One region of the Paenibacillus hexagrammi genome, then DNA from elsewhere that is predicted to be linked to it. Evidence: riboswitches for the same ligand, from Rfam matches in the RefSeq annotation. Region 1 holds a riboswitch; each other region holds the start of a gene.
What was found. Region 1 has a riboswitch for cyclic di-AMP ahead of L0M14_RS29180 (hypothetical protein). Riboswitches for the same ligand answer to the same signal wherever they lie in the genome.

Region 1 (7,284 bases):
GCGTTAGGACTGTACGGCATCCTTCTAGCTCTCCTAGCACTGCTGATTCATTTGCTTAAGCTCCAATCTTTCGGCGTTCCTTATTTATCTCCTACAAGTCCCCTTCATGTCAAAGGGCTTAAGGACGTGCTGTTCAGAGTGCCCTGGTGGAGCAGATATAAGGACAACAAGCTGTCCGAAGCGAAAAAGGGAGGCCCTGCCTCATGAAACGAGCTCTCTGCAAGGTCTCCTGCTTCCTCCCTTTACTCCTGCTGCTCTCCGGATGCTGGGGCCGCAATGAAGTGAATGACATCGGGATCGTAACCGCAACCGGGATTGACACAGGCGATCATGGTGAAATAAGGCTGTATCTGCTATTAGCTGTTCCACGTCTGGTGGGTACCTCCTCCATGAACGGAGGAAGCGAATCCAAGCTGTCGACAAGTGCTGGATGGGTGGTCTCGGAAGATGGAAGGACCATTATGGATGCCTACCGCAATATTCAGGGAAAGCTTCCCCGTAAAATTTTTTTCTCGCACAACCGGGTCGTGATTATTGGGGAAAAGGTGGCCCGACAGGGGCTCATGCCTATCCTGGATTTTTTCGAACGAAACCGGCAATCCCAGTTAAACAGTTACGTCTTGATTTCCAAATCGAATGTCGTCGATGCCTTGGAATTCAAACCAAAATTCGAAAAATTGGCATCGGAAATCATGAAAGAAGAGTTGAAAGTGAAAATCGGCACCTCCGTGCATTTAGGTCGCTTTCTACAAATGATGATGGAATCCGGCGAGGAGCCCTACGCACCTGAAATATTAATTAAACCTTCTAAGGTGGATGAAGACTCTGCCAATGGCCCACTCAACTTAGTTACCTCGCTTGAAACAGCTGTTTTCAAACAGGATAAACTAATTGGCTGGCTTACACACGAAGAGACCCGCGGGCTGAAGTGGATTCAGAATGAGATGAAGGAAGGCGTCATTACCGCACCTATCCCGGAAGAGCTTGGCAGCGGGAAGGCCAGCGCCGAAATCATTGAAGCCCGAGCAAAATCAAGCCCATGCTGGTCCAGAACGTTCCTCAATTTGTGATCGATGTCCATGCTAAGCTGAATGTATCCGAAAATACGTCCGATCTTAATCTGGCCGAACATATCGATACGTTTAATACCATATTCGCTCAGATGATCGAGAAGCGGATACAACTGGTCTGTGACAAAGTACAAAAGGAGTTAAAATCGGATATTTTCGGCCTTGGCCAAGCCTTCTATCGTGAATATCCGGCTGTTTGGAATCAGCAGTATGCCTCACAATGGAATGAAAAATTCCCTGAGGCAAAAATCGTGATCAAAGCCAAAGTGACTATTACTCAAACCGGCTTAGTGGGCAAAGATCAAAACTGGAAGGAGCATCCGGGAACGTGATATCCGCCTATCAATTATTTTCACTCATCGTGCTCTATCAATTTGGCACAACGGTTATATTCGGCTTTGCTTCCGATGCCGGACGAGACGCCTGGGTTGCTGCCGCGCTTTCCTCTCTGCTCGGAGCCGGCTTGATTTGCGGCTATGCCCTCCTAACCAAGCTGAACGGTCACTCCTCTCTGGTCTCTTGGTTTACCCGTAACTTCGGCATCTGGGCAGGAACGCCGATCGCTTGGCTGTACCCTCTCCTGTTTCTTTATGATGGAGCACGGGTCATCTGCGATCTTAAATTTTTGCTCCCTCTGACGCTGCTCCCAGCCACGCCTCCTTGGTTCTTTTTGCTCGCTTTTATGCTGGTCGTCATTTATTTGCTGGATGCAGGCGCGCAGGTACTTTTTCGTATGGCCGGCATTCTGCTGCCGGTGCTGCTGGTTTTTATATTGCTTGAAGCGCTGCTGCTGTGGGTCTCGGGCAGCTTGCACCTTAGCTACGTAAGACCCGTACTAGGACAGGGCTTCGGCAAGGTCTTGTCCAGTGTTTGGCCGCTTGGTATTACACAAACCTACGGGGAAACGATCGAAATCGCTGTCCTCTGGCATTTGATGAAGAAAGAATCCAGACTTGGGCTGATCAGCATAGGTGCAACATTATTCGCTGCCATGTTTATCGTCTTATTCGATATTCTGGCCGTGACCGCGTTAGGCGAGCGTCTTTTTCAGGAAATGATCTTTCCGGCTTTCACCATTCTCAAGCTGTCCCGAATCGCAGATTTTCTCGAAAATCTCGATGCTCTGGGAGCGCTGTATTTTATGTGCACAGCTTTTATAAAGCTATCCGTTCATTTGCTAACGGCAGTCCTATGTATCCGCGAGCTGCTGCAGACCAAGAGCTACACCCCTGTGATATGGACCTGCGCAGCAGCTTCTTCACTATGGCCATGACCATGGCCAGTTATTTTGCCGAACATCTGAAAGCCGGAACAAAAGCGCTTCCTATGAACTTGTGGGTTCCCTTGTTTCTCGTCCTCCCTGCCACCACATTGCTAATTACCATATTTAGGAATAAAATACGTAGAAAGGGAGCTGTTTCGTAAATGAAGTTTCCTTGGGAGTCCAGCATGATGATCGATCATCGTTGGTATATGCAGACAGCTATGGTATCAGCTGCTTTGGGACTTTCCCTCATGAGCTGGTATCGACGCCGAAAAGGGGGCAAGTAACGTTAGCGGTTTAGCAAGCTGCATATTCGCTGGATATGCGTATGGAAGGAGAATGTAGGTTTGAAAATGAAGGTTCGGCTTGAATGGGTGGTTGTTCTTATCGCTGCCGGTGTTTTGTTTGAGATGTTATTTACGAAGCCGTTTATCGGTGTTGCCAATAACGGGGACTTTTTAAGAGTAATGGGAGCAGGAGGCATTGATTTCTTACATGTAGGTGAGACGGCACACGATCAATATTATGGCTATGCCCACTCCACATATGGATACGGAAGCTTTCAATTTGGAGGGTATTTCTCCTCACAAATCGTACTTGTTGTCCTAGCCTCTCTGATCGGGAGAATGCTAAGCCGTGAAGTGTTCGACATTCATGTATTGTCGGCCATTTACAGCCTTGTCATGCTTACGGCTATCTATGTGTTTTTCAAATATAGACCTGTTGCTTCCGGTTTTACGACGGCGGTTTTGTCGCTCTTGATTCTGTTCGTTTTTTTCGACACTGCTTACTTGGCTTACTTTAACTCGTTCTTCGGCGAGCCCGTATCTCTCGTATTTTTCCTGCTGACGCTTAGCTTGGCCTTTGTGATTGTGAGGCACCCCTCGCCGTCTTTGACGCTGCTTGTGTTCTATTTTATCGCTGCTGGATTTCTGGCTTGCTCGAAAATCCAAAATGTACCGATCGGGGCCGCATTCGCTCTTCTCGGACTGCGCTTTTTGCCGCTCCAAGAAGGCAGGGTTTGGCGACGGAGGGTTCTCTCCTTATCCGCTTCTTTGCTGGTGCTTTCGGCAGGCGTGTATCTGGCCGCTCCCAAGGAGCTCAAGCACATCAATCTGTACCAAACCGTATTCTTCGGCATCCTCAAAGACTCTCTGCACGTGACAACCGATCTACACGAGTTAGGGCTGTCCGACGAACTTGCGGTGCTGGCAGGAACGAACTTTTTTCAAGACGATACCGCGATCAAACAGACAGATCCAAGGCTCCAGAGCGCTTTTTACGATAACATTTCACATAAAGATGTGATGCTCTTTTATCTTCGTCATCCAGCAAGATGGGTAAGTAAATTAGAGCAGGCTGCAGTGAACAGCATGAGCATTCGTCCTTATTACCTTGGCAATTTCGAGAAGTCGGAGGGCCAGCCGTACGGCGCCTTATCTTATCGTTTCAGCCTCTGGAGCGAATTCAAACACACCTATATGCCGAACCATCTATGGTTTGTCGTTAGCTTTTATCTTGCCTATTACCTGATCGCGTTCATTCAATATGTCCGGGCCAAGCTTGCTTCTGAGAAGACATTCATTGAGATCTTCTTTCTAATCGGCGCAGTCGGCCTATTTGCGCTTATGATTCCTTTGCTGGGCGATGGCGAAGCCGATTTAGGCAAGCATTTATTTTTATTCAATGTCACCTTCGACGTCATGGCCGTGAGCAGCATGGGCTGGCTTCTTCACACAGCCGTTCAGCTGTTTCATCGCTTAGCAGCAAAAAGCCGGACAACGGGGTCCAGCTTCTAGGCTAATCCATAGTTAATTAGAAAACGGAGCCCGCAAATCGCGGCGCTCCATTTTTTCATAATGGATTAGATTCAATTTATGAATGTATGATAGCGATTTGGTCTATAAAATGAAGGAAATCAATCTAGCCGATGAGGGATCTATTCGATACCGTCTTTAAAATGAGACTTGTATCTTTTATCGCCTTTGTGGTTCTGGTCATCAATGGTATCCTCCAAAACCTCCAAAATCGCTTTACGTGATAATTCGAGTCCCTTTCGAAATCCTGCTTCATATTCCCCTGTTATTTCTTTATCCCCGGCTATTCGAGCCAGAGCAACCTCCTCATAATGACTTTGTTCTTTATCGTTTATTCTTTCAGCAATATGCATTACAAATTTGCCTACATCCCGATGTTCACCCATTAATTTTTGTGCTTCTTCTTTAAGCATCACACATCATCTCCCATATTCGTTGTTTTACTTAACATAGAAAGAATGCAAGTATAAATAAAAAACCACAGAGGCACACGACTCTCCGTAGTCAATGTTCATTGATCATGGTGACCATCCTCTCTCAAACTACGCTTACGAGGTTAGCTGACGGATTCGGACAGTGAGATTGCCCTTCCTTTATTCTTACAAACAAACCTAAGGATTCACCCCATGCAGTATCCCGAGTCTTATCGGTTACGCAATTCGGTTCCCCCGTTCCCTAAGGATTCAGCGTTAGATATGATATTTAATTAATGGATAGAATTTTACGCTTGATTCAAATAAATGTAAAATGACAATTAAAAAGCCACCCTCCGATATGTAATCGAAGCATGGCACTGACATCTGGACAGTTTTATGGATATTGAAAAACTGCGATACAATGGTCCGGCGCATGGCAGCCTTCTCGGAACCGATAACGATTCCTCATTTTGTATTTCCAAGCCTCTAAAGATCCAACTCCAGAAACACTTCGTTGTAGTAGATATACTTGCTTGCAGGATATTTGAAGCCCAGTGCCAGACCCGAGGGTTCGAACTCCAGCTTAACAAGCCTTCTAGATGGCACTACACTTCGGATCAGGCGGTTCAAAAACGCCTTGTTCTTGCGGTGGATCGCCTGCACGATGAGAGCGGCAAAGGGTGTATTCGAGGCGATTTCCCAATATAGCGGGAAGACGGCTTTTGCAATCGCACGGTGGATCGGGCTGCTAAAGGTGAACTGCACCTGACCTGGACGAATCGATGTCGCATTCGTTATCGGATATATGGGACTGCTTAGCGGAAAGCTGATAAAGTAACCGATGGCATTCGATGATAGCGAGGCCAGCGGCACCTTGCCGATCACGGACTGCAGCATGCGGTCCATCTCCGCTACGTCAGCTTTCCGAACTGCTTTGGCCCACCGGTCTGCAAATGTTTTACTCAGCACTACTCTCCTGTAAAAAGGCAGCATCAGCCTCGCGGCTTTCTGCAAGGCTGACACCGTAAGCCTGCTGTTCTTAGCGGATTTGCTCCTTCTAGTCTTCGTCATCCTTCTCCCTCCTTGAACATTCGTCTATATGTATAGATTATTGTCGCAGGAAGGAATTAGTGAATCTCGGTAAACAAATCCTTATTTCTTTTGCCGCTTCAAGTTGGTAAATAAGATGATGGGCAGTGCGATTGCGAATGGAACTGCCCAATTGGCAGTAAGTACCAATCTGCTTATAACCGCTATTCCTACGAAGAAAACAATAATGACCCAATAATGACGATTCAAATTAAACTTCGTATAGAGAATGGGTGCTACCGCCAGTAGTGAAGTAAAGATGATCACCTCGAGTATATGCAAAACAAGCATCCCTTTACTCCTCTCTTCCCTCGTAATAAGTTCATTGTAACCCGCTGAAGGATTTATGAAAATAAACTTCAAGCCACTCTATTCGAGTGACCTGAAGTTTCATACATGCCTTTATGATCTTATTCTACAAATGAGTGCGCAATCATTCCAATCCCTGCTGTATGTAGGGCGGCGCCTCCTACGATCAGTGCAGCCGGAGCTACAACTGTAGGTGCTGTGGCCATAGCGGCCACATCGCAGGCAACCGCACCTGCTAAGCAGGCAACTCCGGCAGCAAATGAGCCAAAGCTAAAGCCTCCGTTAATCTGTTCAAGGTCGCCTTGACTTAGTTCTTCAATACGAAATGAATTCATTGTTCTTAACCCCTTTTTGTTTAGTTTCTGAATGCTTTTTCCCATTGGTCAACGGCTGTTGCCCCTGTACTGAATGCGCCTGCTACCGCCCCTACTTTGGTGACAGGCTCAGGGTCTGCGACTGCTACTACCACAGCAGCTACTGTTGCTACCGTTAATAACGCCCCCATGGAAGCGTACCAAATACTAAAACCGCCATTGATTGATGTTAGCTCTTCATGAGAAATAACTTCAAAACTGTTCATTTTATCTTACACCTCAATTTCTTTTTTAAGATATTCCAAACCCAGGGCCCCTCGGGTGTAAAAGAGTATCTTTCTGTAACATCTTATTTCAAGTTTGCTATTCCTAAAATATCCCAAATGGGATACATGCCATTAAAATCCCTTCGATGAAGAAATTCAACTCTACTATCGCTCCAAATGCCAAGCTCATACACAAACAAGCCGCAGGCTGCCAATCGCCCACGGCTTGTTTTCTATGTTACCTGCATATTACTTCGCAGTCCTTACGCGTGTTACCCCTTATTCCACTGCAGCGTTCTTATCCGCTTTCGCCTGCCACTTAGCTTTCAACGCAGCTTCGACCTCTGTCAAAACTTGCTCCTGCGTTTTACCTTCCGTGCTGATGCCGAGCTTCTCGGCGCGTTTGTTCAACGCGTCAGATTTCTTTTGCTCCAATGCCGATTTGATGGCCTCGTGAATTTGCTTGGCTGTGAGTCCGTCTGTTTGAATCCCTAGCTTAGCTGCACGTTCTTTCTGCTTATCCAGCTCTGCCGCTTTAATCGCATCTTTGATTTCCTTTGCAGACTTGCCTTCGGTGCTGATGCCTAATTTGTCTGCTTTTTCTTGGAGCTTGCTCGTTACAGCGGATTTCAATGCTTCCTTGATCTCCTTCGCTGTTTTGCCTTCCGTGCTGATTCCCAGCTTCTCGGCTTTGGCTTGCAGCTTCGCCAGAACTGCAGCCTGAATGTCTGTTTTAAGC
Region 2 (7,284 bases), 1.6 Mb from region 1:
AGCCCGTGGGTCTAGCTCCTTAATCGATAACCCGCAAAGACGCTTGGGCACCGAGAGCTCTACAATGGTGTAATCCTTAGACAGTTCTATGTAATCCAGCAAATTAGGCGAAACCAACTGGTGGGCGACGCGAATGCCCATATCCCGTTCCGGATAAATTACGCGATCTACCCCGATCTTATTCAGTACCTTCCCGTGAAGTTCCGATAGGGCTTTGGCGACCACCATTTTCACACCTAAATCCTTGAGGACAATCGCCGTTAAAATGCTCGCTTGGATATCGTCACCTATCGCTACAACCGCACAGTCAAAATTACGCACGCCCAGAGATTTGAGAACCTCCTCGTCCGTTGAGTCCGCCACAACGGTGTGTGTGAGCTCCGAGCTCATCTCATCAACTGCTTCCTCGTCCTTGTCGATGCCAAGAACCTCATACCCAAGCTTAATCAGCTCCTTGGATAAACTCGATCCAAACCGGCCAAGACCGATGACGGCATATTGATTCTTCTTCATTTCTATGTTCCCCTATCCAATCGTGATTTTACCCTCTGGGTATCTATACAATTCCTTCTCTTGCTTCGGTTGTAAGGCGAATGCCAATGTAAGCAGTCCCAGTCGGCCGGCGAACATGATCAAGATAATCATGATTTTGCCAAACACCGTAAGCGACGGAGTAAGTCCCATTGATAGTCCCACCGTGCTGAACGCAGAGGTCACTTCAAACAAAATTTTCAAAAATTGCGCATCCTCCGTTGTTGACAGCAGCATGGCCACGAAGATAACGACAATCAAGGCAATCATCGTCAGCGTAATCGCTTTAAGAATGCGGTCCTTCGCCAAACGAAAACGGAAAATCACAATATCTTCCTTGCCTCGGATCATCGTAATGATCGCCGCGATCAGAATGGCAAACGTCGTCGTCTTAATCCCGCCCCCGTTGAGCCAGGTGAAGCACCGATAAACATGAGAATCACCATGAAGAACTGAGTAGCCTGCCGCATAGAGCCGATGTCAATCGTATTCGGTCCGGCAGTTCTAGGAGCTACGGACTGGAAGAAGGATGAAAGAATTTTTCCGCCAAAGTTCAAAGGCTCAAGCGTCATCGTGTTCGAATATTCAAACGTAAAAATCACGATGGCTCCAAGCAGGATGAGAAGCCCGTTCATAATCAAAACAACCTTAGAATGAAGCGAAAGCTTTCTCGTCTTGCGATACTCCAGTAAATCCGACATGACGATAAATCCCAAGCCGCCGAGCACCACAGTCACCATAGCTACCACATTCACTACAAAATCATCAGCATAAGCGGTAAAGGAAGCAAATGGAGCATCAACCGTTCCGAAAAGATCAAATCCGGCATTATTGAACATCGAAATCGAATGCCAAATTCCAAAATATATAGCCTTAGGTAGATCCATATCAAAGGACCAGCGAATTGTAAAAATAACAGCTGCAATGGCTTCAATACCAAGAGAATAAATGATGACCTTGCGGATCAAGCGCACGATACCTTCCATGCTGCCTTGGTTAAAAGCCTCTTGTAATAAAAGCCTTTCCTTCAGCGTAATTTTCTTACGTAGGACAAAGGCGAACAAGGTGGCCATGGTCATAAAACCGAGCCCGCCAATCTGGATCAAGGTTATAATGACAATTTGACCGAACATGGTGTAAGTCGAGCCGGTATCGACGACTACGAGCCCGGTTACGCAAGTAGCTGACGTTGCCGTGAAAAAGGCGTCAAGAAAATGCACGGATTCGCCAGTAACTGAGGCAATCGGCAAAGAGAGAAGCCCTGTTCCCAACAAAATGATGATTGCAAAGCCAAGCACCAGAATTTGTGGAGGCGTGAGCCGCCAGATCGTTAACTTTTTCATAAATCCCCCTGTACACACGCAAAAAAGACACTGGAAATCCAATGCCTTATCGCTATGGTTCCTGACGTAAAGCCTACGAGGTTAGCTGACGGATTCGGATGCGCGCGGTCACCCTATTTGCTGTAACATGAAAAGTCTTAGCAAAATTCACCCCAATTACATGGTTCCCCCGTTTTCAACAAGAAATTCGGCTTTTTATTCAATTGATATGAATTATATATCTCTTTTGGCATCCGCACAAAGTTGGTTTTCGGGCTTTTGAGGTTATATAAGGAGGAATCGCTCGTTTCTGAGGAGCTAAGGAGGGTTTTACAACTCGAAATCAAGCATTTGCCCGCGATTGCGTTTTATTTTGAAAGAATTGGCTTTCTTTTTCATCTGTGATACTTTTATTTTATCCGTTTATAAAAATGAACCATAAAGGGGTTGAGCCCTGTACATGAACCGACTGAAGCTGAACCGTCCGCTATTGATCCTCGCCTGCATAGGAATCGTGCTTTACTTCGGGATTAATATGTGGTCCGGTCTGCAGTCCGACGAAGCGGCACCGAGTGAGAATCCGACCATCGCAAAGCAGCAGGCTGCAGAAGCAGCAGCGCAATTTATTCAAGACAGATACGGAATTACGATCTCAAGCACAAAGACCTTCGTCGTGTACCAATCGAAAAAGACACGAAGCGGCTATCTCCAGAAAGAGCATATCGTCGAGGCTTACAGTCTCAAGTACGGTGAACGATTTCCCATCGATTACTATCAAGTTACAGTCTTGGAACCTGAGACCAAGCGGCAGTTCCAGGTAGAAGTGAACTACACGAATGCGCATATTTTCGGCTGGAAAGAGACCGACACCAAGGCCCTTCGCAGCGCACCCATCAGCCGGCAAAGAGCTGATCTGCTGTCCCGGCAGGAAATGACGCGGCTCGGATTTAACCCCGATGATTTTGTAGCTGTAGACGATTCTAGCTCAGAGAACCCGACAGCCTCCAATGCAAACACCTATCTATATGAGAAGCAGTCGGATGCGATCGGGAGCTCGAAGCTTCGGCTTCAGCTTGATTTTGATGATCAAGCGATCATTGGAAGCACTGTACAATTTAGCATTCCCCCGGAGCACCAGGCTTGGTTGGATCAGCAAGACCGTTCCGCATCGATCATGACTTGGATTAGTATGGGATTTACATTTCTCATGTCCATTGCGGCTGTCGTGTACGCGGTAAAATACCGCAAACAGATGGAATTTCGCAGAGGCCTGCTGCTGACGATCCTTTTTACCACCATTTATATCGCCAACAATATCAATATGTATCCTGCTTTTAAAGCGATGGCGGGCTATGAAAACGGTGGATTGGCAACGCTATTGAGCACGCTGTTTATGAATGTGGTGACGATGCTGCTGGGGTTGTCCGTCTATATCTCGCTTACTGCAGGAAGCAAGCTATGGGAGATTTCCGGGAAAACGCATATCTGGTCCACATGGAAGGATTCCTCTTTCGGTTCGGAGGTCAGCTCCGGCATGGGGCGGGGCTACTTGATTGCCTTATTCATTCTAGGCGTCCAGCAGGTTCTCTTCTTTGCCGGTGAAGCAAATTTCGATGTGTGGGCCGTGAACGATCCTACAGACTCTGTGCTGAATCAGCTCGAGCCCAAGCTCTTCCCGCTTATGGCCTGGGCCGCAGCGATCTCGGAAGAAGCAGCATATCGCGTGCTGGGGATCCTGCTCTTTAAGAAGCTGCTTCGCAACAACTTTATTGCCGTTCTGATTCCAAGTATCATTTGGGCGGCCAGCCACACGCAATATCCGATCTACCCTGTATATACCCGCTTGATTGAAGTGACCGTCATCGGCATGATTCTTGGGTATGTGTTTCTCAAGTACGGCTTCCTGACCTCCCTGTTCGCGCATGCGAGCATGGACAGCATTTTGATGGGCCTTTCGCTGTTCTCGCTGGGGAAACCGAGCGATGTGCTCACCGGTATCTTCTATGTCCTGCTTCCGGCACTTGCTGGGCTTGTCATCGCCTGGCTGCACCGTAAAACGTGTCCACGAAGCCCTATTCGTTCATTGACGTAAAAAGGCGGCTCCCCTTATTCTTGGGGAGCCGTTGCTGTTTCACCTTGCAGTGCTTGAAGAATGTCGCGCGCCAGCTTTTCACCAATGCCCAGAGGCTTAAAGTCTTCGACTTGAGCCTCTTTTATTTTGCGAACCGAGCCGAAATGCTTTAAGAGAGCCTTGCGCCGCTTCTCGCCGATACCGGGAATGGAATCGAGTTGGGAGACGACCATCGACTTGGCCCTTGTTTCCCTGTGGAATGTAATGGCGAAGCGATGGACTTCATCCTGAATGCGCTGAAGCAAGTAGAATTCCTGGCTGTCCCGCGCCAGCGGCACCACTTCAGCAGGATCCCCCATCATCAGCTGCGCTGTCTTATGCTTCGCGTCTTTCACTAGACCGCAGACCGGAATGAATAAACCAAGCTCATTTTCCAGCACGTCGATGGCAGCAGATATTTGGCCCTTGCCGCCGTCCACTACGATAAGGTCCGGCATGGTAAGGTTCTCTTTAAGTACACGCTCATAACGACGGCGGATAACTTCCCGCATGGTTTCGTAGTCGTCCGGTCCTTGTACCGTCTTCACCTTATACTTTCTGTATTCCTTGCGGTCCGGTTTACCGTTTACAAAGACAACCATAGCGGACACCGGGTTCGTCCCTTGAATGTTGGAATTATCGAAGGCCTCGATGCGGCGTATGATCCCGGTACCCAGCATCCCTCCAAGGTTTTCAACAGCCTTGACAGACCTGTTCTCATCACGCTCAAGCAATCTAAATTTCTCCTCAAGCGCCATTCGGGCGTTGTCTCTGGCCATATCAACCATCTGCTTCTTGAGACCGCGCTGCGGAAAATGAACCTTCACCTTGAGCCACGATTCAAGCGCGTCGCGCACCTCCTTCTCTTCAGCTTCATTCGAAGATGCGGAAGCGCTTGTCGAGCTTGCGGCTGCACCGGCAGCGAGATTGGCGGTTTCTGCGTCCGTACTTGCAGAGGCCGGTGCCACTGCACTCGGGTCTGTCCCCATACTTGCGAAGGTAGGCACCACTGTAGTCGGCTCCGTGTCGGCACTTGCGGAGGATGGAACCATTGCAGTCGGCTCTGCGTCGCCACTTGCGGAAGCTGGAACCACTGCAGTCGGCTCTGCGTCGCCACTTGCGGAAGCTGGAACCACTGCAGTCGGCTCTGCCTCAGTACTTATGAAAGTTGGCGACGCAACATTCGGTTCTGCCTGCACTATGTCCGGTGTGCCTGCTGTGTCCGGCATGCCAGGCAGGAAGATCTCCTTAGGCAGCGCCGGGTTATCGCTGTATACCTGCGTCACGTAGGACATGAAGTCGTTGTACTCGTCTCCATAATAAGGGAACAGCGACACGTGCCGCTCAATCAGCTTGCCCTGCCGCATGTACTGGATGTGCACCGCCATCCAGCCTTTGTCTACGGCATAGCCGAACACATCGCGGTCGACCGCGTCGTTCGTCGTAATCTTCTGCTTCTCCATGACCGCGTCGATGTTCATGATATGATCGCGCAGCTCTTTAGCGCGCTCAAAGTTGAGCTCTTCCGCCGCGGCCTGCATCTTGGCCGTCAGCTCCTGCTTGATCTCACCATGTCCCCCGTTCAGGAAACGGGTGATCTCCTGCACCATCCGCTCGTTCGTCTCCGCGGATACTTCATATTCGCAAGGCGCCAGACACTGCCCGATATGATAGTATAGGCATACTTTATCAGGCATGGTCTTGCACTTGCGCAGCGGGTACAGCCGGTCCAGCAGCTTCTTCGTCTGCTGGGCGGCGAAGGCGTTCGGATAAGGTCCGAAATACTTGGCCTTATCCTTATAAATCCGCCGCGTGACTTCCAGACGCGGCTGCTTCTCGTTAGTAATCTTGATGTAAGGGAATGTCTTGTCATCCTTCAGAAGTACGTTATAGCGAGGATGATGCTGCTTAATCAAGTTGCATTCCAGAATCAGCGCCTCCATATTGCTGGAGGTAATAATATATTCAAAGTCGCGGATTTCACTGACGAGCCGCTGCGTCTTCGCGCTGTGGCTGCCTGTGAAATACGAACGAACCCGATTTTTCAGAATTTTGGCCTTGCCCACATAGATAATGGTGCCTTCCCGGTTCTTCATCAAATAGCAGCCCGGCTTGTCAGGCAGCAGCGCCAGCTTGTTGCGAATCACTTCCATGCTCCGCTCCCGGGCTTCCCGGTCCTCCATATCCATTTCCATCGTGACGGCCCTCCTCTCCATGTTACCTATAAACACATAACTTACGCTCTTACAGAACCTATGTTCTACTCTTTCGTACAAAAAAAGCTCTTTTTCAGCATAGCAGAAAAAGAGCTTTTCTCTCACGGCTTTTTACCTTGGATGTTGCTGTAAAAACGGTTTATTGATGACGGCTGACTACGTTCTTCAGAGCATCCTTGGACTGGAAGCCAACGACTTTATCAACTGGCTGGCCATCTTTGAATACGATCAGTGTAGGAATACTCATAACGCCAAAACGAGCTGCGGATTCCGGATTGTCATCGACGTTCACCTTTGCAATTTTCAAAGCTTCAACTTCTTTATCCAATTCCTCAAGAACAGGTGCAATCATTTTGCAAGGTCCGCACCAAGGCGCCCAAAAGTCCACAAGGACAGTACCTTCTCCTTCAACTTCCGCTTTAAAGCTTTGGTCCGAAACATTCACAATTGCCATGATCGTTTCCTCCTTCATAAAATCAAAAATTTATAGCATCAAGTAGATTTCTACTGTGCGTCAACATGTAAAGTATACCACAGAACAAGCCCTTTTCAATCAAACGCAGGGGGAGTGAATAGCTGCCATCCAGGTCCATCCACTAAGGAGTGTGCTCCTCCGGCAGTACTTTTTGCTGCTGAATATAAGCAATACGGTCCTGTAAATTAGCTTGGATGAGCTTAAGCGTCTCCATCTGCTTTTCCACATCGCGAAGCTTCTCTGTGTAGAGGGGCAGCAAATCGTCACACTGTGATTCCTGGTGCTTCATGACGCAATTCAGAAAGCCTTCGATCTGCTCGGTCGAGAAACCGAGACTCAGATAAAATTGAATCGTCTTCACCCGCTCCACCGCCATCTGGTTAAACACCCGGTAGCCATTGTCCTGCCTCACCGTTGCAATCAGACCTTTTTGCTCGTAATAGCGCAGGGAACGGATGCTAGCGCCGGTAAGCTTCGACAACTCACTGATCCGCATCGTATTCACCACTCATTTCTTGTATACACTTGATCAAGTAATGCTATTGTAAACCATAACACTAATGTCACAGTCAAGCACTTTTTTCATGATTCTTAAAATTAAGGATCAAAACCCATATTCGTTTGCACAAT
Region 3 (7,284 bases), 490 kb from region 1:
GTGCTGCAATGGCGGCCAATAGCCACAAAGTTTGCAGGGCAAGGCTGTACAGAATCGAGTGTCGAAAATAGCTCCCCATCTGACTTTCCATACGCAGTAAGAACATTCTATCTGCATCTCTTAGAAGTGTACGAATTGGACTTGCCGATAGTGTAGGAACGAGCAGCAGCAGCACAATCCAGAGGTAAGGATAATTTGTCGGAAGCTGCTGTAATGTTTTTGCATAATAATAGGAAGCTACAATGACAAGAAATAACATGAAGCCGACAAAATTACTGCGGGCGGCATATAGCCAATAGCCCATCGTTTCTTTCATATAAAGGTGAAAACGCTGCCTCCATATATCCTCAACACTCATTCTCATGTCCTTCATAAAGAATCACCTTGGATAATGTGATAGAAAATGTCGTCTAATGACGCTTGCGCCAGGCCCGTTTGTGCTCGCAGTCCTTCTATATCGCCATGAGCTGCCATGCGCCCTCGATGCAATACGACAAAGTGGTCGCAATATTTTTCAATGGTAGACAAAATGTGCGATGAGATGAGGAAGCTGGCCCCTTTGTGCTTCATCCTCACCATTAATTCCAGCAGCGAGCGTATCGCAAGCGGGTCGAGGCCAAGAAAGGGCTCATCGATGATATACAGGTCTGGTTCGACCAAGAAAGCGTTCATGATCATAACCTTCTGCTTCATCCCCTTGGACAAATGTCGGGCGAAGCTTTTCAGCTTATCTGTCATGCGGAATTCCTCTAGAAGGATCTGGGATCGCTCCTGATACTGCTCGCGTGTCAGCCCATATGCCATTGCGGTTAATTCCAGATGCTCGGCAATGGTTAATTCCTCATAGAGCTCGGGACTCTCGGGTACATAAGCATAAGAAGAGCGATAAGAGATGGATTGCTCGTCCAGCGTGAGTCCTTTGATGCGAATAACGCCTTTTTGCGGCTGTAGCAGTCCAAGGATGTGTTTAATGGTCGTGCTTTTACCAGCCCCGTTAAGGCCGATTAGACCCACCATTTCACCCTGGCGAATCGAAAAAGTAAGTCCGTGAAGAACAGGCTTGCCTGGAAGATATCCTCCATACAAGGCTTCAAGTTGCAGAATGGGATTCATCGAATGGCCTTCCTTTTCAGCAAATTATTGGAACTTTTCACCCAGTTTTAACCACCACCATTATAAACAAATTCGCTTTTCGTGCCTAATTCCTAGGCTCATTTTGTGAAAATAAGCGTAAAGATGCGTTATATAGAGAAAAACGTATTAAAAGCCGTGATTTATTATTTAAAATGTCTATAATTATTGAATTCCGCGCTTTTTAGCAGGCGACTATCCCTTTACAGGTTGAGATTTACAGCGTAATATACTTTTCATAATAACTTAATAACCAATTTGCCAAATTTCCATTCGCTGAGTCCCATATAAGGGAACGGGGGAACCGCTGCCGGCAAGTCAGTGTTTACGTACAGGCTGATTTGCAAGCAGAATGATTATCAGGGGTGAATCCATTGTGACTGCATGATGCAGGAGCAGGGTAGGGCGACTCTCACGTCCGAATCCGTCAGCTAACCTCGTAAGCGTACCGAGAGAGGTAACGATTGTCGTGTCTAGTCATGTCTACACACATGTATACAAGACCACGGGAAGAGTCCTCTTTCCGCTGGTCTTTTCATTTTTTGGAGATATTTACATCAGGATGCTCATAGGATGAAAAGCGAGGGGGGTGGGACTACCGTTGGCAGCGCAGCGCGTTGTGTGCTGTTGTCGGGAGAACTCCGCTGTAGAGCTGGAGAGGAAGAGGTACGTTAAGTTAAATCACACAAATAACCTTAGTCGCGTCTAATAATCATGCGTAACACACGGGCGGCGAGGCTTTGAAGGAGGACCGAAGAAGTGGGCAACATCTCTTTAACCGAGACCCATGTAAGTCGATCATCCAGCATGTCCTTGGCACTGCGATGGAAGCATGAAAACTTGCGTTTGATCTTAAGTTTGGGTTTGATTTCAATCGCTATGACTTTCATGTTTTTGGTGTTGTTGTACGGTACGGCTACCAAGAGCGTATCCGTAGTTGTGAATGGACAAGAAACCGTTGTGCACACGAAGCAATGGGTCCTGCAACGCCTACTGGATGAACAAGCCATAAAGATAGGGGAGCACGATGAAATTTCTGCTGCGCTGAATACCAAAATCAAAGGCGGAGAGAAATTCGTTATCGAGCATGCTTCACCGATTCAGTTGACTGCTGATGGAAAGACCACCACTGTTTACACAACTGCAAGAACGGTTGAAAGTGCATTGCAGGATTTACATATTGCACTGGGAGACCTCGATAAAGTAACCCCTGAACCAACCGCATCACTGACATCCGGCGATGAGATTAAAGTCGTTCGGGTGAAAAAAGAAATCGAAGAAATGACGGAGCCGATCGCATTCGATACGGAAAAGAAGAATGATGCATCGATCTTGAAAGGTAAGGAGCAGGTCGTCCAGGAAGGTAAAGAGGGCGTTCTGTTGAAAAAGAAAGAGAAGACCTTCGAAGACGGCGTTCTTGTCTCCGAAGCGGTTGTCGATGAACAAGTCCAATCGGAAAGCGTCAATAAAATTGTCGCTATAGGAACCAAGAATCCGGTTGTTGTCTTATCGGCCTCTTCGCCGAGCGTGGATGAAATAGCCAAGAATGGCGTTAAATTCGGTTACAAGCAAATTCTCAAGAATGTGAAGCTTACTGCGTATTCAGCGGGAGTTGCATCTACTGGTAAATCCAAGGATAGCCCTGGTTATGGTAAGACCTATACAGGGACTACCGTAACGGAAGGCAGAACGATTGCCGTAGATCCCAAAGTGGTTCCGCTTGGCTGGTGGGTATACATTGAGGGCGTGGGCTTCCGTCGTGCTGAGGATATCGGCAGCGGCGTGAAGGGGCAGATGATCGACGTGTATTATGACGATGAGAGTCATGCCAATCGATTCGGGACGAAAAGCGGGTTTACCGTCTATATTATCGGACCGAAGAAACCAACGGAGAACTAGCACATCTAGGTGTAAATAAATATCTGCACGGGCAGAATGAAAATAAATAGGAATGATCCGGCTGTGCCGGCGAAAGAAGAGGGGCTCCCTCTTCTTTTTGTGCGTGTAGGGAAAGGAACGGCTGTATGATTAAGGAAGTTATTGTAGTTGAGGGCAAGGATGATACGGCTGCGATCCGGCGTGCGGTACAAGCAGACACCATCGAAACAGGAGGCTCCGCAATTGGAGCTGCTGTGCTCAAACGGATTGCGCTTGCGCAGGAGCGCAGGGGTGTCATTATCTTCACGGACCCCGATCATGCCGGTGAACGGATACGCAAGATTGTAGCTGCCAAGGTTCCTGGCTGCAAGCATGCTTTTATTTCACAAGAACAGGCGGAGTACAAAGGGGATATTGGCGTCGAGAATGCCTCCCCGGAGACGATACGCCACGCACTAAGCCATCTTCGTACAGAATATGAAGCTGCTGTCTCCATGGTGACATGGGAAGATTTGATAGATGCGGGTCTTATCGTCCATCCTGAAGCGGCTTCAAGGCGCTTGGAGGTAGGCAAGAAACTGGGGATAGGGTACTGTAACGGTAAGCAATTTTATAAACGCTGTGCCATGTTTCAAATCACTCGTGAGGAGTTTGAGGCGGCGGCAGAACTATTAGATAAATGAGGGTTGTAATCCATGAATACGAACAATAGGATCCTTTCTGAGGATGTCGCTACGCCGAGTAGAACCAAGGAAATTTTAAAGAAGCATGATTTGGTGTTGAAAAAGAGTCTAGGGCAAAATTTTCTGATCGATCAAAATATTCTCCATAAAATCGTATCCGCTGCGGATCTCGGACCCGGCAAGGGGGCGCTTGAGATTGGGCCCGGTATCGGCGCGTTGACTCAGCAGCTGGCTAAGCTCGCAGAGCGTGTGCTTGCTGTTGAAATTGATCAGCGTCTGCTGCCCATTCTGGCAGAGACGCTGGAGCCGTACCCCCATGCCTCAGTCGTGCATGGGGATGTGTTAAAGCTGGACCTGCCGGAGCTGTTCCGGCAGCACTTCGAGGGCAAGGTCGACGCCGTCAGCGTCGTCGCCAACTTGCCCTATTACATCACGACGCCGATCATCATGAAGCTTCTCGAAGAGAAGCTTCCGCTGGAGAATATCGTCGTGATGATTCAAAAAGAGGTGGCCGACCGCATGGCGGCCGCCCCCGGCTCCAAAGACTACGGCAGCCTGAGCATCGCCGTACAGTTCTACTGCGAGCCGGAGCTCGTCACGATCGTGCCTCGCACCGTCTTCGTTCCGCAGCCGAACGTCGATTCCGCCGTGATCCGGCTGCGTGTGCGCACGGCGCCGCCGGTGGACGTAGAGGACCCGGACTTCTTCTTCGAAGTCGTCCAATCGTCCTTCGTCCAGCGGCGCAAGACCCTTTACAATAACCTGGCTGCACGGTTCTTTACCAAAGAAACCAAGGCCGAGCTCGAAGGGCTTCTTCTCGGCATCAACATTGTGCCTTCGCGCCGCGGCGAGACGCTCAGTATGGAGGAATTCGCGCGCTTGACGTCGGCTCTCCGCGCGTACGGCTGTAAATAGCCAAATTTACCCGCACCAAATGCCCAGTCCCGCCATAGGATAGCCCTAGGAGGGGATTTGAGCGATGAGGCAAGGAGACTTTGTTACCCGTAAATCCTATGGCGGAGACGTCATCTTCAAGATTGAGCGCATTGAACGGCTGAAGGCTGATCTACGCGGTGTCGATTATCGGCTGATGGCGGATGCGCCGCTGTCGGATTTGGCGGCATCCCATGCAGCGGCTTCGGTCGATCATCCTCGATCAACCACGCCGCAAATGCTGGAAGCGTTGCGACGGATTGAGAAAGCAAGACAGCAGCTGCACGACAAGAATCAGTCGGCTCTATCACATAAGCTCGCCGCCGGATCCAGTTACTTTGAAGTGCCGGGTAAAGTTCTGCACGTAGATGGAGACCCGGCTTATTTGCGTAAGAGCATGCAGCTGTACGGTGAGCTTAGGGTCCCTGCTGAGGGGTTCTACATCCCGGAATCGCAGATGCCGGATGCCCTGTATCGGCTCCTGCCGCAAATCAAACCGGACATCGTCGTGATTACCGGTCATGACGGTATTCTCAAGCACCGGAAGATCGGGGATATGAACAATTTGGGCAGCTATAAAAACTCACAGCACTTTGTCAATGCCGTCCAGGTAGCGAGGCAATATGAACGCAACCGAGACTCGCTTATCATTGTCGCTGGAGCTTGCCAATCACACTTTGAAGCTCTGCTTCGGGCAGGGGCGAACTTTGCAAGTTCACCGGCACGCATTCTGATCCATGCGCTGGATCCTTTATGTATAGCTTCCAAACTGTCTTACACCTCCGTTAAGGAAATGATCTCCATGCTGGATGTTGTCGATTTGACGGTCACAGGGCTTGATGGGCTGGGAGGCGTGGAAACAAGGGGCAGCTACCGAATGGGGATACCCGGCATTCAGCATATGGAATAAGCATACTTGTATGAATGCTTCTGGGAATAAATGTATAATAGAGAGTGTGCAGGTGGAAGACCTCCTAGTAAGGTCGTTCTCTCTGGATGCTCTTTTTGTTTTCTGGAATTTTAATGGAAATTGCAAGTATAATTTGTAAGCTTTAGTGAGACTCTATACTACGTAAAATAAAGAAATTTAGTCAGATATTCCATTGACAGTACGTTTGTCATGCTGATATAATATTTGGCCCAAATTTGACATATATAACCCGATCGGTTATAATCAACAGAGAAAGAGGTGGTAGTTGACAATGGCAAAAAATGCGCTGTTGGAAATTAAACGCAGTTTGGAGCCCCATGTTGGGCAGAAGATCATGTTGAGAGCAAATGGTGGCCGTCGAAAGACCATTGAGCGATCTGGTGTTTTGGAAGAAACCTACCCTTCTGTATTTATTGTTAAGCTGGAAGAGTCCAATGCATCTAAACGGGTCTCCTACAGCTACGCAGATATTCTAACGGAGTCCGTGGAAGTGACCGTTTGCAATGATGACGGACAAGTCCGAATTACGTACATTCAACATTAGCTTACAAGCGTTTTAATATAAGCGGATCCGGCGGATCTGCTTTTTTGCTTCTTGTATGGATTTGTACAGATTGCGCACACTATGCGTACTTTCTTGTATTTAGGAGGGAAACGTATGAGTCGCAGAAGAAGCGTAATGTCAGAGAGTTTCAAATATGAATTAGCTAAAGATTTGGGGTTTTACGATGTTGTTCAAAAAGAAGGCTGGGAAGGCATCCGCACAAAGGATGCTGGCAATATGGTTAAGCGCGCGATTCAAATCGCCGAAGAAACGCTAGCTAAGCAGTATACGCCAGGCAACTCTGTTTCGAATGTTTCCAGTCAGCCTGCACAGACTTTTACTGCTCAGCCTGCACAGGGTTACACGCAAACTGCTACTGCACAGTCTGCTCAGACCTACACGCCGGTGTCGAATGCATACCAGCAAACCAACCATGAGCAGCAGCATGCTGGCTTACCGTCTCAACAGCAAGCAGTTCTCCAGTCTCAACAGCAAGCTTATCCCGCTTACTCTAATCAAGCGTACCATCAGGCTGCTTTCAGCACTATGTCACCTAACGGGCAGCAGGGATACAATCAGCAGCAAACGGCGCAAGTACAAGGGCAGCAGGGATACAATCAGCAGCAAACGGCGCAAGTACAAGGGCAGCAGGGATACAATCAGCAGCAAACGGCGCAAGTACAAGGGCAGCAGGGATACAGTCAGCAGCAAACGGCGCAAGTGCACGGGCACCAGCCTATGCACGGACAGTATCCAACTGGGCATACGGGGAATGGCTATGTTTCTTCTATGGGGACGCAAGGTACAGCCTTTCTGCATAACGGAGCGATACCTCCCCATTCTTCTCAAGGGCAAAATCAAACCTAGGATTGAACTACTTTATCATCGTTCTCAGCTAAAGCATTTGCTTTAGCTTTTCTTTTGCTCTTTTGATATAATGTTTCAATGGCAAACGAGCAAAAGAAGGTGATCGGATGAAGATTTTTGAAAAAGCACCGGCCAAAATCAACTTGTCTCTGGACGTCCTGCATAAAAGGCCAGACGGATATCATGAAGTAGAAATGGTTATGACCATGGTGGATTTGGCGGATCGGATTGAAATGCAGGAATTGCCTCGGGATACCATCATCATCTCGTCACAGGCGGGGTACATCCCGCTTGATGAGAAGAACCTGGCTTTTCAG
Region 4 (7,284 bases), 1.4 Mb from region 1:
TGCCTTCGGAGGGCTTGTTCCAAGTGGAGAACTCACCGCTCCAGACATACACCCAATACCGCAGGCAGAAGGGATATTTACCGGTCCCCATGAAAGGTTTACTGCTCGATACACGCATGTAAAGCCGTATGAGACGAGTGCTCACACGGCTTTTTATTATTGCTGATACAGCGTCGTAGATAAATATCGCTCCCCAGTATCCGGCAGAAGGACAACGATGTTCTTGCCCCTATTCTCCGCCCTTCTAGCAAGCTGAACAGCCGCATGAACGGCAGCTCCTGAAGATATGCCTACCAAGAGGCCTTCCGTTCGCGCAAGCAACCTCGACGCCTCAAAAGCATCCTCATGGTGAACTTGTACGATTTCATCCACTGACTCAGCATTATACACGCTTGGAATAAAGCCCGGTCCTAATCCCTGCAATTGATGGGCTCCCCTCGTTCCTCCGGATAAGACAGGAGATTCAGAAGGCTCCACAGCGACAATTTGAATGGATGGCTTACGCTGCTTCAGTACTTCACCTACACCCGTTATCGTTCCGCCCGTTCCCACTCCGGCTACGAAGAGATCGATTTCGCCATTCGTATCCCGCCATATTTCCTCTGCCGTCGTTTGCCTATGAATCCGAGGATTGGCCGGATTGTCGAATTGATGCGCTACAAACGCATGGGGAATTTGTTCAGCCAACTCCTCAGCTCTTCGAAGCGCCCCCGGCATTCCCTCCGAGCCCGGCGTCAAAATCAACTCCGCACCTAGAGCCTGCAGTACATTTCTGCGCTCCACACTGAACGTCTCCGGCAGCACAATCATAAGCCGATAGCCTTTAGCCGCAGCTACAAAAGCAAGAGCGATCCCCGTATTTCCGCTGGTCGCTTCAATAATGACCGAATCCTTACGCAGCAGTCCTTTTTCCTCCGCATCTTGAATCATCGCATAGCCGATTCGATCCTTCACACTACCTGCCGGATTAAAATATTCCAGCTTGGCGATCAAAGTTGCTTCTAACGACAAGCTTGCTCCATAGCTTCCCAATTCCAATAGCGGGGTATTGCCGATTAATTCTGTAAGATTCTTGGCGATGTTGGATTTTAGCATGCAGATTTCCTCCTTTGAATTAAATCTTATTTTTCCAACCAGATTAATTGGTTATTTAACCGTAACACGATGTGCCGCATTTTTACAAGCAATACAAAAAACTCCTTAATCTCACCACCCTTACTTACAAGGCGATAAGACCAGGAGTTCCATTTTGATCGGTCTAATGACTTAGAACAGCTTCTTACCCAGAACATGATCCAGCGGCACAAAACCAATGACCCGGCTATCCATACTGTTGTTGCGGTTATCTCCCATGACAAACACGTGGTCGGCGGGGACCGTCCAGGACTTCATCTTGTCATCTTTCATTTGCTCGTTGAGATAAGGCTCATCCAGAAGCTCCCCATTGCGATACACATGGTGATCCTTGTACTCAATCACATCTCCGGGCTTGCCTATCACACGTTTGATCCAAACATGCTGGTCGTCCGTTCGGGTAAACAAATTCAGAAGCGGACTATCCAGGAGGTCATTCTTAAAGGTCCGTTTCATATTGACGCGGCTGTCGATGATGACAATGTCACCGTAATCCGGCTCTGACGAAAAGGTATGCGGCAGCTTGGATACATAGACTCTTTGCTTATCATGAAGGGTTGGGTCCATGGAATGCCCCATCACCTTCGTTGACTGAAATACAAATACGCCCAAGAATACGACAAGGACGAAGGAGATGGCAATCGAACCGAACCAGCTCCATATTTGCTTCAATATATTCATTCGTTTGCTCCTCCTCTTACTTTTACTCGGCCAATCCATTCTTGAACGCATAAATAGCCGCTTGAGTACGATCTTCCACTCCCAGCTTGGCCAGTACATTGGTCACATGAAACTTAACCGTTTTGACACCGATAAATAATTCATCCGCCAGTTCTTGGTTAGATTTCCCTTTTGCAATTAATCGCAGTACTTCCATTTCCCGTTCTGTAAGCTCTTCATGCGGAGCGCTCGCCGGCTTCGGCTGGCGAAAACGGTTCATAATCTTAGAGGCCACCTGAGATTCCAGAATCGATTGGCCGTTAGCAGCCGCGCGAATAGCTTGTGCGATTTCTGAAGCCCGCGACGTCTTCAATAAATAGCTGAATGCGCCCGCTTCGATAACCGGGTACATTTTTTCATCGTCAAGAAAGCTGGTTAGTACAATCACCTTGCACTCCGGATACAGCTGCAGCAGCTTGCGTGTTGTCTCAATGCCATCCATACCCTCCATGACCAGGTCCATAAGAACCACATCCGGCTTGTACTCCTGTGCCAGACGTATGCCATCCTGTCCATTGCTGGCCTCTCCGACAACCTCGATTCCATCTTCAGTGCCAAGCACTGCGGCCAGCCCGATTCTCACCATCTCATGATCATCTACAAGAAGTACTTTAATATTCGATTCCATGATTCGATACTCCTCTCCTTGCACCTGTCTCCCAGCACTTCCCATAGGGGAATTATCTGCTCACAAATTATGGCTCCTGCCCAATTAGCGGAACCCGGATTTCGATCCTCGTTCCCCGCTCGGGCGCTGTAATGATATGTAAATGCCCGCCAATCTCATTCACGCGTTCTTTCATCGAGACAATACCATAGGACGCATGCTTCTTAGCATCCAAATCAAACCCTACGCCGTCATCGCGAATGGACAAACGTATACCATCTGGGCGATGCAGGAGCTTGACCTCCAGCTTGTTCGCCTTGGAGTGCCGCAGCGCATTAGACAGCGCCTCCTGCACGATACGAAACAGGTGATCCTCGATCCCCTTGGGCAGCCGAATTTCATCGTCCATATCCCATGAAATCTCCATCGGAACCTTGGCCGCTAATTCACGCAGCAGCTCAACAAGGCCTTCGGACAAGCGCTTTCCTTCCAGATGCACCGGCCGTAAATGAAGCAGCAGGGCTCTCATCTCGGATTGAGCAACTGAAGCCATTTCTTCGATAAGATGAATTTGCCGCTGAGCTTTGCTGAAATCCTTATCCAGCGTCCGCCCCACTGCCGTAGCCGTCATAGATATGGCAAACAATTGCTGACTAACCGCGTCATGCAGCTCTCTAGCCAATCTTTGGCGTTCTTCAATGACCGCCGATAGCCTCGCCTTCTCAGCAAGCTCCGCATTATCATTAGAGAGCCGCTGGAGGGAAGTAACCTGTTCCTCCCATTTCTTCATCACTCGACCCAGCTGCTCGCCGAGTCTACCGATTTCGTCTTCACCGTGCTCAAAGCCACCGCGGCTAAAGGTTCCCTTTTCCAGCTGGATCATCGTCTCCATAAGAGGCTCCAGCCTGCGGGTGACACGATTGCTGCTCCAGAAGCCGTAGACGGCTCCGATGACTAGCACTGACCCAACTACCAGGAAGCTGATCTGCACACCTTCCTGCCAGGTGCGGAATGGAACGATCATATTACGAGAGCTGAGAAAATATAAAACTGCTCCTAAAATGATCAGACTGAAAAGAATGGATTCCCCCATGCTGCGCCATATCATATTCGTTAACTTTCTTTTATAGCCGTCCAAGCACGGTCCTCCTTCTCCAGCCTGGTCCGGATCCCCGGATCAACTTACAAAATTTTAATGTCCACATCTCCTACGATGTAAGAGACAACTAGTTTCACTCGATGGTCCGCCCACTCATAATTACTGGACTCCCAGATAAGCTTGTTCAACACACCAGCTTCTTTTTCCCGTCCTGCTGCTATTTGACCCATTATCACAGATGAGGTGACGGAAATACCTATATCTTCAGGTACGATAATATCAACATCGCCAATGACGCCTTGAAGAATGAGCGTCGTTTCTTTTTTCTCGAGGATCGCGAGAGATAGGTCAATATAAGTTTCACCGATGACGTACCAAATGCTGCTATTACGCAGAATCCACGGCTCTCGTCCCAATCTCATGCTGTCGATAATTTTATGCTTCTGGTTGTACGATTCGTCTTTAGGGAATTGCTTGGATCGAATAAAATAAAGTCCCAACAAAATCAAAACAATGGAAATGACGATGGACAGATGGTTGGCAAATAAGATGACAATTCCCGCACCGATCAGCACATAGCCTTTTCGTTCTCTTCGCGATCTGATTCGATGAATACCCAATAGAACGAGGAGAATCGCAAGAATGGGAAAAAAGCCGACCGTATGATCCAGAAGTAAAAAAAGACCGGCCCCGATCAGCAGCAGCGCTGTATTCCGGCTTCGGTTAGGTTTCGTATCTTCTCCCATGTTGCACCTCCTCTGGCTGCTCGATTATAAGATAGGCTGTACACATTGTGGTAAAAAGCCGCTGTGACCGCATTATTCTAGCATACCATAAGAATCTGCGCCCTCCAAGATGAAAAGACGCGACCAGCGCTGCTCTCCGCGCACAGCCCTGCCCCATTTTGGGTGCGACTTGGAGGCGCGTAAGTTGCATGGCGAGCGCTAGCGTGTGGCGCATAGGGCGCATACTCACGTGCGCGCGGCTGCGCCGAGGGCGGACTCGCGGGCTGCGCGGCTGCGCCGAGGACGCGGACTCGCGGGCTGCACGGCTGCGCCGAGGGCGCGGACTCGTGGGCTGCACGGCTGCGCCGAGGGCGGACTCGCGGGCTGCGCGGCTGCGCCAAGGGCGCGGACTCGCGGGCTGCACGGCTGCGCCGAGGGGCGCACATGCTCGTGCTGCGTGGCTGCGCCAAGGGCGCGGACTCGCGGGCTGCGCGGCTGCGCCGAGGACGCGGACTCGCGGGCTGCACGGCTGCGCCGAGGGCGCACTCGCGGGCTGCGCGGCTGCGCCAAGGGCGCACATGCTCGTGCTGTGCGGCACGCTACTTCCGGGAGCGCGCCCGCCCTTCACAGCCGCTGAAGCGGCTGTGCTGCCACTCCTCCCGGAGTCTGCCGCGCACGGCGCGCAGCTCCTCCCGCAAGTTGCAGCTCGCCTCCTTCAGCGTCTCGCGCGACAGCACGGCCGCTTCACGCAGGCCGTGCCAAGCCTCGCGGCCGAGCTCGCGGCCCGCGTGTTCCAGCTCGCGCAGCGCTTCGCGCGAGCCTGCGTCATCATGCGGCCCTGCGCCCCGCGGCCGCATATTGCCTGCAGCGGCGCGAAGCCGCTGCAGCTCCTCTGCTAGTGCCAGGATATCATCCTGGCACTTCCTGTACTGCGCGCGGAGGTCTTCGCGCGCAGCCTCCAGGCGCAGCTTCTCCTGCAGCGCACGCCGCGCCAGGTCCTCGTCGCCAGCTCGCATCGCAAGCTCGGCCTGCTCCGTGCGGAGCTCAGCAAGCTCCTCCGCGTCAACACATTGCAGCCGCAGCTCAACAGCTCGCTGCAGCGCTTCATGATAGCGCTGCTCTGCTGCTTCTATTTCCGATATAGAAAAACCGTATCCGGTCCCCATCTGCCCAACCCGCTTCATACCCATTGTCAATTCCGCCCCTTTACATTCCGAATCTTATGCTTCTATCGTAATCCAAACACTTCACTCTCAAAACGGACTCCCGACTGTATTTCATACTGGACTTAAGTCCAGGTTCCGCCGCACACTTCCACATTTTGGCCGTTGTTGGCCTATAGCCACGATGATAATATAATTGGAGCCGAGTCCGGAGCTCCTCATGCGCCGGTACGGGGGACGATATACTTGGGGTGAATGTGTGCTGTTTCAGAGGCAAACTAGGGAGAACCTTCTTCCCGAACCCGTCAACTAACCTCGGAGGCTTCACTAGAAGGAGGAATCCAATTGAATATTGCTTTAAAAGGGCTGGCTAGCCTAGCTGTGTCTATGACCGTATTGGCAGGAGGCTTATTTTCCCCGCTTCATGCGAATGCAGCCGAGATGGAAGTGAAAGTGCAGGTCAACGATGACCTTGTACAATTTCCGGATGCACAGCCTTTTTTGGACAACAACCATTTTACGCAAGTACCGGTTCGCTTCGTTACAGAGAAGCTTGGATATGCGCTCCATTGGGAAAAAGATGGAGATAAGATCAAAGTGACTTTAAATAATGAGAAACACACGATAACGTTGATCTCAGGGGAAAAAGAAGCAGTCATTGACAATACGCCGGTAGAAATGGACACACACGCCGAATTTCAAGAGGGCCGTGTCTATGTTCCTCTCCGATTCATATCAGAGGCATCCGATGTGCCCGTGCAGTGGGATGCTAGCAGCAATTTAGCTATTTTAAACAAAGACGGCAACCAGCACTCCCCGGATTACCAGGAATTCGAGGCAACCGCTTATTCAGCCGATCCTGCCGAGAACGGCGGCTACGCGGCGTTTGATTTTATGGGCAATCCACTCATGCTGGGAACTGTGGCTGTAGATCCTTCTGTTATCCCGCTGGGTTCCAAGCTGTATATCGAAGGGTACTCATTTGACGGGCTTCCTGCTGGCGGTATGTATGCTTATGCTACGGATACAGGTGGTTCTGTAAAAGGCAACCATCTAGACATCTTTATACCCGCCTCCAAAGAATCGTTAAAGCAATTCGGCATTCAAAAAATTAAAGTGTATAAGTTATCCGAATAAGGACATCTAACGAAAACTAAGCTGGTTGCTGAACAAGGAATGACTATTCCTTACAGCATTCCGGCTTTTTTTCATGTTCCTCACAAATATTGCCTCGGCTTCATGGCGAATAGGTTGGAGAAAAGGGTCAAAGACTATCTCCAAAGGAGGTAACGACCCATGGCTAAGCTCCATCGTAAACTGCTCGTTGCCGCTCAGCTTGCCGCTTCCTTAACCCTCATGACAGGAGCTGTTCCTGTTCCGCAAACTCAGGTAGTTTCAAAAGTTCAGACCACTCAAAAGCTGGTCGCCCTCACGTTTGACGACGGTCCGAATCCCGTCTATACGCCGCAGGTTCTGGATGTACTCAAGCAGTACGATGCGAAAGCAACTTTTTTTGTGTTGGGGAAAAGAGTCCAGATGTACCCTCAAATCGCGATCCGCGAAGTCAATGAGGGGCATGAAATCGCCAACCACACCTACGACCATCATTTTCTGCGGCATGTCTCTCCTAATAAGCTTAAGGAGGAAATCGAACAGACGCAGGATATTATTTTTGATATCACCGAGCAAGTTCCTCACGTGTTTCGCCCTCCCGGCGGTTACTACGATCAATCATTGATTGAACTGGCCAAACAGGATCGTTTTACAGTTGTCATGTGGTCCTGGTATCAAGATACGAAGGATTGGAAGAAGCCCGGTGTTGATAAAATCGTCAGC

Region 2: another riboswitch for cyclic di-AMP. It lies ahead of L0M14_RS21445 (TrkH family potassium uptake protein); the one in region 1 lies ahead of L0M14_RS29180 (hypothetical protein).
Region 3: another riboswitch for cyclic di-AMP. It lies ahead of L0M14_RS26895 (resuscitation-promoting factor); the one in region 1 lies ahead of L0M14_RS29180 (hypothetical protein).
Region 4: another riboswitch for cyclic di-AMP. It lies ahead of L0M14_RS22395 (stalk domain-containing protein); the one in region 1 lies ahead of L0M14_RS29180 (hypothetical protein).

Annotation. Positions count from the first base shown of each region.
Region 1 covers NZ_CP090978.1:6,348,931-6,356,214, reverse strand. The annotation lists gene L0M14_RS29200 (spore germination protein) at 1-207, shown strand, start outside; partial or broken gene L0M14_RS29195 (Ger(x)C family spore germination protein) at 204-1,402, shown strand; gene L0M14_RS29190 (GerAB/ArcD/ProY family transporter) at 1,399-2,343, shown strand; gene L0M14_RS31280 (hypothetical protein) at 2,496-2,621, shown strand; gene wsfD (glycan biosynthesis hexose transferase WsfD) at 2,688-4,133, shown strand; gene L0M14_RS29180 (hypothetical protein) at 4,274-4,564, opposite strand; cyclic di-AMP (ydaO/yuaA leader) riboswitch at 4,681-4,850, opposite strand; gene L0M14_RS29175 (hypothetical protein) at 5,054-5,638, opposite strand; gene L0M14_RS29170 (hypothetical protein) at 5,720-5,947, opposite strand; gene L0M14_RS29165 (hypothetical protein) at 6,067-6,300, opposite strand; gene L0M14_RS29160 (Blp family class II bacteriocin) at 6,321-6,545, opposite strand; gene L0M14_RS29155 (hypothetical protein) at 6,825-7,284, opposite strand, start outside.
Region 2 covers NZ_CP090978.1:4,757,594-4,764,877, forward strand. The annotation lists gene L0M14_RS21440 (potassium channel family protein) at 1-513, opposite strand, end outside; partial or broken gene L0M14_RS21445 (TrkH family potassium uptake protein) at 526-1,874, opposite strand; cyclic di-AMP (ydaO/yuaA leader) riboswitch at 1,930-2,077, opposite strand; gene L0M14_RS21450 (CPBP family glutamic-type intramembrane protease) at 2,314-3,945, shown strand; gene uvrC (excinuclease ABC subunit UvrC) at 3,960-6,152, opposite strand; gene trxA (thioredoxin) at 6,319-6,633, opposite strand; gene L0M14_RS21465 (MerR family transcriptional regulator) at 6,776-7,150, opposite strand.
Region 3 covers NZ_CP090978.1:5,859,844-5,867,127, reverse strand. The annotation lists gene L0M14_RS26905 (ABC transporter permease) at 1-373, opposite strand, end outside; gene L0M14_RS26900 (ABC transporter ATP-binding protein) at 370-1,113, opposite strand; cyclic di-AMP (ydaO/yuaA leader) riboswitch at 1,396-1,593, shown strand; gene L0M14_RS26895 (resuscitation-promoting factor) at 1,891-3,030, shown strand; gene rnmV (ribonuclease M5) at 3,156-3,692, shown strand; gene rsmA (16S rRNA (adenine(1518)-N(6)/adenine(1519)-N(6))-dimethyltransferase RsmA) at 3,705-4,607, shown strand; gene yabG (sporulation peptidase YabG) at 4,672-5,535, shown strand; gene veg (biofilm formation stimulator Veg) at 5,828-6,100, shown strand; partial or broken gene L0M14_RS26870 (small, acid-soluble spore protein, alpha/beta type) at 6,215-6,385, shown strand; partial or broken gene ispE (4-(cytidine 5'-diphospho)-2-C-methyl-D-erythritol kinase) at 7,075-7,284, shown strand, end outside.
Region 4 covers NZ_CP090978.1:4,944,030-4,951,313, forward strand. The annotation lists gene L0M14_RS22360 (hypothetical protein) at 1-122, shown strand, start outside; gene cysK (cysteine synthase A) at 157-1,095, opposite strand; gene lepB (signal peptidase I) at 1,267-1,815, opposite strand; gene L0M14_RS22375 (response regulator transcription factor) at 1,838-2,482, opposite strand; gene L0M14_RS22380 (sensor histidine kinase) at 2,550-3,599, opposite strand; gene liaF (cell wall-active antibiotics response protein LiaF) at 3,644-4,306, opposite strand; gene L0M14_RS22390 (PspA/IM30 family protein) at 4,885-5,475, opposite strand; cyclic di-AMP (ydaO/yuaA leader) riboswitch at 5,639-5,787, shown strand; gene L0M14_RS22395 (stalk domain-containing protein) at 5,794-6,585, shown strand; gene L0M14_RS22400 (polysaccharide deacetylase family protein) at 6,745-7,284, shown strand, end outside.